One region of the Planctobacterium sp. AWM4_229 genome, then DNA from elsewhere that is predicted to be linked to it. Evidence: predicted binding sites of a transcription regulator. Region 1 holds the regulator's gene; the other holds the start of a gene.
What was found. Region 1 encodes sigma-54, which starts transcription at its own class of promoters, with help from an activator protein. Its sites were predicted from a motif close to GTTGGCACGNNNNTNGNNT; they were not measured.
Positions count from the first base shown of each region.

Region 1 (6,098 bases):
CCTTGTTTGAAGAGCCAGAATATACGATATATACCGACGAAACCGACTCACCATGGCAAATCATTGCTAAGGAAGGCACACTATACAGTGATCAACGAATTGAACTTGAGCAAAATGTGGTAATCAAAAGTCTCAACGAACAGGACTTTGTGCAAACCATAGAAACCAGTTTCGTTGAAATCGATTTAGAAAAAAACACAGCGAGATCAGACAATCCGGTGATAATTACGGGTCAGGATTTTGTCATAAAAAGCAACGGGCTTAGCGTCAATCTGTTAACCCGAAAATTGGAACTAAAAGAACATGTTGAAACCATTTATCAGCAGACTGTTGTTAATTAGTGGCGCTTGCCTACTATTCTCAACAACAGCGCTGGCAGGTAAGGAAGATTTTAAGCTTCCCATTAAAGTAGACTCCAAATCACAATTTGTTGACGGAAAGCGCAAAACCTCAGTGTTTAAAGAAGATGTGCGAGTTCGTCAGGGATCACTTTCCATCGATGCTGACGAGGTGCGAGTGAGTGCCGAGGATGGCAAGGGAAAGGAGATCTTTATCGCAATCGGTAAACCTGCGGTATATTCTCAAACCATGGACGATGGCAGTAAAATTACTGCAAAAGCCGAAGAAATACGTTACGTGGTTGAGTCGCGAACGTTGGAATTGAACGGTTCAGCAGAACTGCACCAAGACACCAGTATGGTGAGAGGCGAAAAAATCAGTTTTAATCTTGAAAAAGAACAGCTCATTGCCGGCGGTGATGAGTCAGATGGCCGGGTAACAACGGTGTTTCAAACTGACGATAAAAATTAAATACGCATAAACCGCAAAAGGAAACACTGATAGTGCCAACCTTATATGCTAACAATTTGGCAAAATCTTATAAAAGCCGACAGGTAGTGCGGGATGTAAGCATCCAGGTGAATACCGGACAAATAGTGGGCTTATTGGGTCCTAATGGCGCTGGAAAAACCACGACATTTTATATGATCGTAGGTCTGGTCACCTTAGATAAAGGTGAAGTATTCATAGACCAACACGAACTGACTTTACAGCCGATGCATGTCCGTGCCCGGCACGGTATTGGTTATTTGCCTCAAGAATCTTCGATTTTCAGAAAATTAAGCGTTTTCCAGAATCTCATGGCAATTTTGCAAATGCGCAAAGAACTGGATAACGAACAACGCGAAGAACTGGCAGACGAGCTGCTGGATGAATTTAACTTAAATCATATTCGCCATAACCTTGGCATGAGCCTGTCTGGTGGCGAGCGTCGCAGAGTGGAAATTGCCCGGGCACTAGCGGCCAACCCACAGTTTATTTTGCTGGACGAACCTTTCGCAGGCGTTGACCCTATCTCTGTTAATGATATAAAGAAGATTATTCACCATCTGCGAGACAGAGGAATTGGCGTTCTGATCACTGATCACAATGTGCGCGAAACCCTCGACGTATGTGAGCAAGCTTACATCGTCAGCCATGGGCAAGTTATCGCTGAGGGCGAACCGGAAACGGTTTTGGCCAATCAGCAAGTAAGAGATGTATACCTGGGTGAGCAATTCAGGCTATAGTTACTAAAACAATAACTCATAAGTGGATTGCGATAATTTCGCATTCTGGAGTCGGAAAAACCATTTTTAATGAAGCCGTCTTTACAACTAAAATTTAGTCAACAATTAACAATGACGCCGCAGTTGCAGCAAGCCATTCGCTTGTTGCAATTATCAACGCTGGATCTGCAACAGGAGATTCAAGACGCATTGGACGCCAACCCACTTCTGGAAGTGGATGAATCTACAGATGGCAACAGTGACGAGGCTTTAGAATTACTCAAAGAGCCAAAATCCAGTTCAGATCTAAACGGCGCAGACAGCGATAAAGAATTCAATGGCTCTGACGGTATTGATTCTAGCGACGCATTCGAAAAAAATGATTTGCCCGATGAGCTCCCCATCGACAGTACCTGGGACGAGTATTACAGCGCGTCTTCTGCACCAGCCCCTGCTGCCAGTGTTGGTTCCGATGATGAACAGGTTTACCAGGGAGAAACCAGCGAATCCATACAAGATCACTTGCTTTGGCAACTGCATCTGACACCTTTCAGTGAAACCGACCAAGCCATTGCATTGGCCATCATCGACTCCATTGATGAGAGCGGCTATCTCACCGTATCGGTTGAGGATATTCTGGAAAGTCTCAATGATGAAGAAATTGAGCTGGACGAAGTAGAATGTGTCAGAAAACGCATTCAGCACTTTGACCCTATGGGTTCTGGCTCCATCTCGCCGCAAGAGTGCTTGTTGGTGCAATTGGGGCAATTTCCCGCTGATACCCCTTGGTTGAAAGAGGCCAAATCACTGCTTTGCGATTATTCTGATTTGTTAATGGCCAAAGATTTTCGTACCCTTATTCGAAAATCGAAACTGCGGGAAGAGCAGTTAAAAGAAGTATTAAAACTGCTGCAAACCCTCAATCCTCATCCTGGTAGTACCCTCAATACCAAAGAGCCGGATTACGTTATTCCAGATGTTTCTGTCACTAAAAAATCCGGACGCTGGGTAGTGGAACTCAATCCCGAATCAGTACCTAAGTTGAATATCAATCAACAATACGCTGCGATGAGTAAAAACAGCCGCAGCAGTGCGGACGGTCAATTCATTCGCTCCCACATGCAAGAAGCCAAATGGTTTATCAAGAGCATAGAAAGTCGTAACGATACTTTGCTGAAAGTGGCCAATTGTATCGTGCAGCAACAACATGGCTTTTTTGAGCATGGACCGGAAATGATGAAGCCAATGGTACTAAACGATGTGGCAGAAATGGTAGACATGCACGAGTCCACGATTTCACGGGTAACCACTCAAAAATACATGCACACGCCAAGAGGTATTTTCGAACTCAAATATTTCTTTTCCAGTCATGTGGCAACGGAAAATGGTGGTGAGTGTTCTTCTACGGCAATTAGAGCACTTATCAAAAAGCTTGTGGCGGCAGAAAATCAGGCTAAACCACTAAGTGATAGCAAGATTGCGCAATTGCTTGCCGATCAGGGCATTATGGTAGCCCGGCGAACCATTGCGAAATACCGGGAATCGCTCTCGATTCCTCCATCTAACCAACGTAAGAGTCTAATATAGACTTCCCTACAAGAAGGACGACCAATTATGCAAATAAACTTATCAGGTCATCACGTCGAAATCACCGATTCTCTTCGCGATTATGTCGATACAAAATTTACCAAGCTTGAGCGACATTTTGATCACATAAACAATGTGTATGTCATCTTAAACGTTGAAAAACTCAACCAAAAAGCGGAAGCAACCCTGCATCTTGATGGAGGTGAAGTATTTGCCACGTCGGAGCATAAAGACATGTATGCTGCGATTGACTCACTGATTGACAAGCTAGACAGGCAAGTCATAAAACACAAAGAAAAACTCAAGAGTCATTAAGAGGCCTAAACAAGGATGGAAATCAAAGACATCCTCTCATTGGACTGCACGCGTTGTGCAGTCCCTGTTACCAGCAAAAAACGCGCACTCCAAATCATCAGCAACATTGCCAGCGAAAAACTAGATGCACTTAACGAAGAAGATGTGCTTGCCAGTTTATTATGCCGAGAAAAAATGGGCAGCACAGGTATTGGACAAGGTATCGCTATCCCGCACGGCCGAGTAGATGGTCTGAGTTCCCCTCTGGCTATTGTTATTACCTGCTCTCCTGGTATAGAATTTGACTCAATCGACAATCAGCTTGTCGACATTTTTTTTGCGATTCTTGTGCCTACTGAGCAAACCGACGGCCACCTTCAAACCTTGGCTCGTATCGCTCAAAAACTCAGTGATAAAGAGGTTATCAAGGTTATTCGCAATTGCCATTCAGACAACGCACTTTATGAAGCACTGGTATGAAACTAATTGTGATCAGCGGACGATCCGGATCCGGAAAGTCTGTGGTATTAAGGGCTTTGGAGGATTTGGGTTACTACTGTGTAGATAATCTTCCCGTCAGCATGCTGCCCACGCTAACTCATGCTGTAGTGAGTGAATACGATCAAATTGCCGTCAGTATTGATGTGCGTAACTTACCTAAAGATCCCGATTTATTGGCTGAAAACCTGGATTTTCTGCCCAATAAAACCGATTTAACTATCATTTATCTCGACGCCAGTGACGACATGCTGATCAAGCGCTACAGCGAAACTCGCCGTCTGCACCCACTTTCAAAAAACAAGATCTCCCTTGCAGATGCGATTGTTAAAGAGCGCGAACTGTTAACCCCAATATATGAACGTGCAGATTTGCACATCGACACTGATAAATTATCCATTCACCAGTTAGCAGAGCTTGTTAGAGAACGTATATTAGGAAAAAAATCCTCGCGACTGGTATTAGTTTTTGAATCCTTTGGTTTTAAAAATGGCGTCCCAAAAGACGCAGATTATGTTTTTGATGTGAGATTTTTACCCAATCCTCATTGGATACCTGAATTAAAACCCTACACGGGTCAAGATACCCCGGTGGCTCAGTACCTTACTTCACAACCCATTGTGAATAAGGTGATCGGGCAGATCCAAAACTTGATTGAAACCTGGTTGCCACATCTGGAACGCAATAACCGTAGCTATGTAACCGTTGCTATCGGTTGCACCGGTGGTCAGCATCGTTCCGTATTTCTGGCTGAAACACTATCTCGTTATTTTTCGGTAGCCCACCCTGACGTACAAACCCGACACAGAGAACTGGACACTTGAACCGTATCGAAAAAGAGCTGACTATCATTAATAAGCTGGGGCTACACGCACGAGCAGCCACTGAACTGGTAAAGCTTGCTACCTCATTTTCGGCCGAGATATTGGTGCAAAAAGACGGCAAAAGTGTATCTGCCAATAGTGTTCTGGGGCTGATGATGCTGGAGGGGTCTCAAAATAAGCAAGTCAAAGTAGTGTGCGAAGGTGAAGACGCTGAAGCGGCAATGGAAGCCATTGAGGCACTATTTTCAGCCCGATTTAATGAAGATGAATAACGATTTTGGCAGTACCTGAAAAATCTGACTGGTTAAATTCGAATATTATTTAATGCTGATATCTAATACGGTCTTATTACGTTAAACTATATTAATAAAAACAAATACCTGCCCTAATTAACAGGTAGTTCGAAGAATGCGCAGAGGAGTGTCGATAAGTGCCGCCAGCGACGCAATTATACTTCTTCTTTTCTGATTTGGTGAGTAACAACCCGCCTCAGGGTACCGCCAGTTCTGTGTATTCCTTCAAATCCTTCATCTCTAAATTGACTACGCAATATGGGTTTGCTCTCACACAGCCCCCCTTTTCCTCCAGGAGGAAAATATGAAAGAGCAGAGCAAAATAGAACAAGAGTACGTCACAACCCAGCTTGATGCCATTAACGAAGCGCTGAGCAATGGTCTATTTGTTCATGTGCGCAAAATGCTGCATAGCATTCCCCCGGCCGATGTTGCACTGCTTTTAGAATCGACCCCCGTACGCAATCGTTCCCTGCTATGGAAATTAATAGATACCGATTATCACGGTGATGTTCTGGAAGAACTCTCTGAGGATGTGCGGAACGGTATCATGCGGGAAATGGTGCCGGAAAAACTGGCCGATGCACTAGAAGATATGGATACCGATGACCTTGCAGAAATGCTGCACGGTCTGCCGGACAGAGTAGTTCAGGATGTTCTGGAATCCATGGACAGCATGGACAGAGCTCGTGCTGAACAGGCACTATCCTACGGCGAAGGCACCGCCGGGTTCATTATGAACACCGATACCATCACTTTGCGTCCTGAAGTGAGTGTTGAGGTCATATTGCGTTATTTGAGACTGAAACAGGAGTTGCCTGAAGATACCGACATGCTTTATGTCACCAATCGCTACGACAAGCTTATCGGCACAGTTTCACTCACCAGCCTCATTACTGCCGCTCCGGAGATCAGTGTTGAAGAAATCATGGAGGAAGAGCCGGAAGTCATTAAAGTAGACATGGATGAAACCGAAGTCGCCAAACTATTCGAGCGGCATAACTGGCTTTCCGCCCCCGTAGTAGATGCCAACAACCAATTGGTTGGCCGTATTA
Region 1 covers NZ_JBSWWX010000010.1:108,122-114,219, reverse strand. Annotated here, with positions in the region: gene lptC (LPS export ABC transporter periplasmic protein LptC) at 1-341, shown strand, start outside; gene lptA (lipopolysaccharide transport periplasmic protein LptA) at 304-810, shown strand; gene lptB (LPS export ABC transporter ATP-binding protein) at 843-1,568, shown strand; gene ACXAGP_RS19830 (RNA polymerase factor sigma-54) at 1,638-3,134, shown strand; gene hpf (ribosome hibernation promoting factor) at 3,162-3,449, shown strand; gene ptsN (PTS IIA-like nitrogen regulatory protein PtsN) at 3,465-3,908, shown strand; gene rapZ (RNase adapter RapZ) at 3,905-4,750, shown strand; gene ACXAGP_RS19810 (HPr family phosphocarrier protein) at 4,747-5,022, shown strand; gene mgtE (magnesium transporter) at 5,348-6,098, shown strand, end outside.

Region 2 (6,098 bases), on a different contig from region 1:
TGATTGGTTAAATTGTAGACATCTCTTGGTGCCTACAGAGCACAACAAGGTATATGTGCATTCTAGCTAAAGGAACCTTAGCGCCACCATTACCATTTAATCTCAAGAATAAAAATAATAAGAGTGGGTTATGAATCGTTCCAGTAAAGGCTTCGGCCTGGCAGGTGTTTTCGTCACAGTCGTGGTTCTCATTGTAAGCGCTGTCATCAGTACCACCGTTTCCTCGAAAGAGTATGCGTCAGGTACTGTTGCTACTATTGAGCAAATACAAGTGGCTCAAACAAAATAAAATAAGGCTCCATCAAAGCCAGGCTCACAGCAAAATTACTTTTAGTGATAGTGGCTGATATCACCAATTGCTTTTACTTGAGTTTGTGTTTTTCTCTGTTTTCTGCTTTTTGTTGTTTATTCTTTTTCAACAATACATACGTGCTTTTAATGCCGCCGTGTTGCATTTGACTGCTGTGAAATGCTAGAACTTCTGGCATTTGCTGCAACCATACATTCAGGTAGCTTTTCAGGTAACCGCAAAAGGGTTTTTTATCTTTGCTGAGTCCGTGGCGCATTAAAACGCAACGCAATCCGCGAACATGGGCTTGTGTTATGAAATCAAACACTTCTCTATGGGCAACTTCTAATGATAAGTGTTGCATATTCAAGGAGCTTTCTATGGCGTATTTTCCAAGGCGAAGATTCTTATACACCAGATCCTGAACGCCTTCTTGCTTAAACTGGATAGGATCCTCAACTGCAACGGGATCTATGTCGGCGAGGGTTAGGAAATTTTTGCTATTGCGCTGTTCGTTCTTGATTGCCTCTCTTCGTAGTTGCTTTGCCAGTTCATTGCCATTTGTCTTTTTCAAAAAAACTTTGTCATCATTTTTCAACGTTTTTACATCAGCCACTTCCGCCATAAATGCGTCGAAATCTTCATTCCCAATCATGATACAACCTGAAAAATATCTGCAGATATAAATATATGTACGAAGCTTGTACCTTCAAGACATTTCTACAGATCATCATGGTTTTAAATCTTAGAGACTATATAGAAATAAATGCAGGTTAAAATAATTACCATTCGGGATTGTTAAATAGGTAAATATTCGATACTTTACATGAATTAAACTATACAATTAGCGCTAGCTTATCATTGAGCGCCAAAACCAGAATGACAAATTCAAGGCAGCATTAAGGAAGTAGTAAATATGGCCAACAAAAGTACCGATATATTGCATGTAGAGCGTTCAGATATTTTGAGAAGTCTTCGCTTGCAAAGTAGTTTTACGCAAAAGCAGATCGCCGAAAAATTGGGCATAAGTCGAGAAAAAGTGGTGGCGGTAGAAAACTGCCATTTAAAATCAATGTTGGCATTAGAGTTAGATACGATTAAAAATTGGTGGAATTTATGCCGTGCACGAGCAGATATTGAAACCCAAAAGCAATTTGCCAAATTAATTAAAAAAGAATTAAGTATTTAGCCAAAGAAAAAATGGCGTCCCCACCGCGACTCGAACGCAGATCTAAAACTTAGGAGGTTCTTGTTTTATCCGGTTAAACTATGGGGACGCTGATTTAGCTATGAACTAATCACCATTAACTGTTTAGATTATTACGCAATCATAATTACAATAAAAGCGTTAGCGGCGCACCACAAAATCGTTTGGTTGAATATTCGCCAATGGAGTCCCGTCCACCACCCTTAATTGTGCCGAATTAAAGAAGGCTTCAGTCACCACAACTCTTGACGGATGAATACTGTATTGCGTTTGAGATAAACCATTGGGGGAGAAGAAATGACGCATCTGAAAAACCGCTAATTCGTCACCTTTTTTTACACCTTGCTTACTACCTATGTTTACCGACAGGCTGTTATTGTGGATACCAATTATTCTTCCATAAGTAGGCATACAAGCAATAAGCTCATCAATCTCAGAGGTTAACTCCCGCAGCATTTCGCCAGTAGCTTTGCCGAATTGCGATCCCCAAAACTCTTTGCTTGTGGCTTGTACTTTCTGGTGTTTATCAAATTGCCAAATTGCCGAGCGATGATAAGTCTTGTCAAAAAGAATATCCCCTTTGGTACCGTCTAATAACATAAAGCGAATCGACAGGTTTCTACCGGGATGTTTCTCATCCCAGAATTTTGCCACATCCAGGTAGGTCTGGGGTTCTTCATCCAAACTGAGTTCCACAATGTCGCCGATCAACACATATTGTGCGCTGGCTTGTTCGGCTAACAGCATTGATTGAGTTTTAAGGTCCTGAGGCTGAGGGAAGAAGGTGTAAGGCTCTACTTTACTGATCGTGGCGCGTTGGGAATAGACTTCAAAACTTTCTTTAATGGCGTTAGCCAATGGGCCATCAAGGGCATTGAGACCACCTATGGCTGCTTGCCGGTAGGCGCTGACATGGAGTTTACTAGTAACAATATTTTTTTTGTAATCAGACGCACTGCACTGATCCCTTTGGGGAAAGATATCCGCTCTTATGGCGACTTCTACAAAATCATCGTAGTAATGCTCGGATATTAACTCCACACTGGCTACCTCGCCTGAGGCTCTTATTTCAAGCCGTTCATCTCGTAACAACCCGTCGGTCATTTCCTGAACACTGCGCACCGAAGCACCTGCAAACAAAAGGGCTTGTCGTATCGCTTCATGAGTTGCTTGTTGTCTGGCCAATTCTTTGTTGTTGTTGTGTATTACTGCTTGACCACTGGCTTCAAACCAGGCTGCATGCGTAGGCAGACTCGCTACACTGAGTAGTGCCAACAAAGTAAAAATCTGTCTGAACATAAGAACCTCAATTTACATCTTTTGCCATGACGCGATATTTTGTCACTTATATCTGCTGCAATTGGTGAATTACCGTCAATAAGGCGTCAGTTTTTTTAGCTGCTTTGGTACAAGCACATTACGTACCACCTCAATCAATCATTGTTATTTATCAGAATAAATGGCAAACAACTTGCTTAGAAAGCATTAAACATTATTGATGTATCAATTGCGTCAATAATATAGCGCTGATAAAGATATCCTTTTATCAAGCGGATTGTATGCAAAATTCAGGCAAACTGATGGGTGGGTTATGAAGACAAAATTCAATTCCAAAATGGACAAATTACTTGTCGTTGGATTAGTGACACTTGGGCTATCCGGCTGTAAATCGCTGGAAGCGATGTATTACAGTGATAAGCAAGTAGAGTGGGAGTATGTCCAACCGGAGCAACATCCTGTACTGACTGCGGTAGGTTATGCACCTGTTAGCGCACAAATGGGCAAAACAGACTCAGCCAAAATGTTGATGGCCATAAAGGCATCCAAACTGGATGCTTACAAAGAACTGGCCGAGCAAGTGTATGGGCAGCGAATTGACACCCAGCAGTCTTTGGCTAACCTGGTGCTCAAGGACAATGATTTAAAGGCATCGGTTGAAGGCGTAATCAGAGGTGCTGAAGTGGTTAAAACCTATCCGGTAGGTGAGGATGTTTACGCAACGGAATTGAGTCTCGATTTTCAAAAAGTGTATGATATTTACCTTTCCACGGCACGTCCAAGAAAAATAAAAGAAATCACCTATTATTGATATATTGAGTTTTCCCGCTCCACTCAACATGAAAACCTCTCTTTTGAGAGGTTTTGTCGTTTTTGAGCAAGTACTATCGAGGTGCAAAGTAAAACGAGTTTATGCTAAAGGGGTTTATAGGTAAGGTATATTGTGTGCTTAGCTCAACGGTTAGGGGAGCTTTAATAAAACGTCAGGCTTTGACACCAGAGCCCAACATGCCGCCCTGTGTTTTACCTTTGTTGGTGTAAGTAAGTGATTCTTTGTTTCGTGCTGCCAGCATTACGTTGCGTAATCGCTGAAGTCTTATTTGGTTCTTTTCTACTGCCGCAGCGTTTACTTCAGTCTGATGCTGACACTTATGCAATAGTTCTTTGCCTTGCTGAGCCAATTCGAATTGTTCTTCGGAAAGCTCGCTCTCAGGCGTTTTTAATTTTTGCAGAGACACATCGTTTTGTGCTAACTGCTCCAGTAATGCCGATTTTTCGTCAATCAATGTCAGCAGACTTTCAGCATCGCGAGCAACCACCAACTCCAGTTCTTTTTGGAGGTTAGCTTCTAACGCCTGAAGTAGCGTTAGTTGTTGTTCTAGAGCTGCAGTCAAATCTGACATCAATTAACCTTTGGATAAGCCAAACAGTTCAGTTTCAGCTTTCGAGATTTTGGATGCCAGTTGCTCAGCATCAATCTTGTAAGAGCCGTTCTGAATCGCCGCTTTTAGTTTATCAACTTTATCTTGATTCACCGGAGCGTCGCTTGCTTTTTTCTGCACGTTCGCCAGTTGTTGTGCTGACTGGGTCAGCGAAACGGAATCCTGGCGAGGGGCAGCAGCAGCGGTTTGAGCTTGCTGTGCTGTATTCGCACTTTGGCCTTGCTGAGCCTGTTGTTGATTGAGTCGTTGACTCTCCAACTGTGGCTTCTGACCTGTGCCATTTACATTGTTAATAGCCATGATTAAATTCCAATACTTTTAAACCCTCAGTTAGCTTATCGGCTGACGCCTTTCAATCTTTAATAAAAAACCAATAAATGCGCTTTTTTTTTATACTGGCTAACTGTATTTTCGCAGTTTAAATTAAGACCATAAAAAAGTCTTTATAAAATCAATGATTTGCCAATATTTGTTAGGTTAACAGCGACATTGGCAATCTTCTAATGCGCCTCTCCGAGTTGCAGCGCACCTCGTTCCATTTTATATCTGGACTCGAACCTCGTTAACATTCGCCACTTCTGCTTCTAGCTGCTTTTTAGAGCGTCTATTTTGAACCGAGATCGTATCACCAATATTGCCATCTTGCAGTGCTACACCACTGGTTTTTATTTCAAGTCCGCTGAGCTTCGCAGTTATCACTATGGCGTCGCCTTTACAAACAAAGCATAGCATATTCGGAGATACGGTAGTGCCATCTCGTGAACGGCGCTTTAAACGCGCACCCACAACATCTTTTATATCGGCAAAAGTGCCGCCTCTTATACGTCTTTTGTCTACTTTTTCTAAAGTAACGTTATTGGCGGTTAATAAGGTACCCGGGGAGACCGTATCTGCCAGTACAACGACTTCTTGCATTTCTGTTACGCTGACACTCAAATAATGGAACCAACCATTGCTCGGGCAGCTCACTCTTACTGTTACGTTAGATTGACGCAAAGATTGCGAACTACTGCTGGCTTGCAAATCCACAGGACAGGCAGGGATGTTGATGCGTTCATCAATACTCCTGACGGAAATTTGTACATCATTGATGTTGTCTACTTCGGCATTTTGATAAACAAATATCTCTGCGGTCTCTTCCACAAGATTACGCATTAAATCTTTTTCTTGCGCAGCCGCTATATTGGTTGTTATAAACCAACCAATTAAGGAAAGTTTTAAGGTTTTCTTGAGGTTGGCGAAATTTTTCATGTTCACTTTCTTCCAATTTGGCTATGCTTAAAGGCAATTTTGGTAAAAACTTAACAGCGTCAAAAAAATAACGCTGTGTGGGCGAATAATAATCACGCATCCACATAAGAGTACTATTCAAGTATCGTGCCTGTTTGGATGAATTAGAGGTGTTTTATGGCGGGAATTTTAGATTCTGTTAACCAACGAACTCAGCTGGTGGGGCAAAACCGCCTTGAGCTATTATTGTTCAAACTCAATAATCGCCAACGCTACGGAATTAACGTATTTAAAGTACGTGAGGTTTTACAGTGTCCGCCCTTAACTTCAATGCCAAAGCTGAATGCCTTGGTAAGAGGTGTTGCCCATATTCGCGGCCAAACTATCTCGGTTATCGATATGAGTATGGCAACAGGTGGACGTAAGATTGAAGATATCAAAAATGCCTTTATTGTCATCGCGGAATACAACCGCTCAGTACAAGGTTTTTTAGTGGGCTCGGTGGAGCGCATTATTAATATCAATTGGGAAGCCATCTTGCCACCACCTGAGGGGGCGGGTAAGGCCAGTTATCTTACTGCTGTCACAGAAGTTGATGGCGAATTAATTGAAATTCTGGATGTTGAAAAAATCCTCAATGAAATCGCGCCAG
Region 2 covers NZ_JBSWWX010000009.1:13,812-19,909, reverse strand. Annotated here, with positions in the region: gene ACXAGP_RS18785 (hypothetical protein) at 131-289, shown strand; gene smrA (DNA endonuclease SmrA) at 363-944, opposite strand; gene ACXAGP_RS18775 (transcriptional regulator) at 1,206-1,478, shown strand; gene ACXAGP_RS18770 (flagella assembly protein FlgT) at 1,638-2,795, opposite strand; gene ACXAGP_RS18765 (LPP20 family lipoprotein) at 3,088-3,585, shown strand; gene flgN (flagellar export chaperone FlgN) at 3,758-4,177, opposite strand; gene flgM (flagellar biosynthesis anti-sigma factor FlgM) at 4,181-4,516, opposite strand; gene flgA (flagellar basal body P-ring formation chaperone FlgA) at 4,757-5,467, opposite strand; gene ACXAGP_RS18745 (chemotaxis protein CheV) at 5,624-6,098, shown strand, end outside.
Region 2: a site for sigma-54 is predicted at 3,056-3,074, ahead of ACXAGP_RS18770 (flagella assembly protein FlgT). Genes of this name have one in related genera too.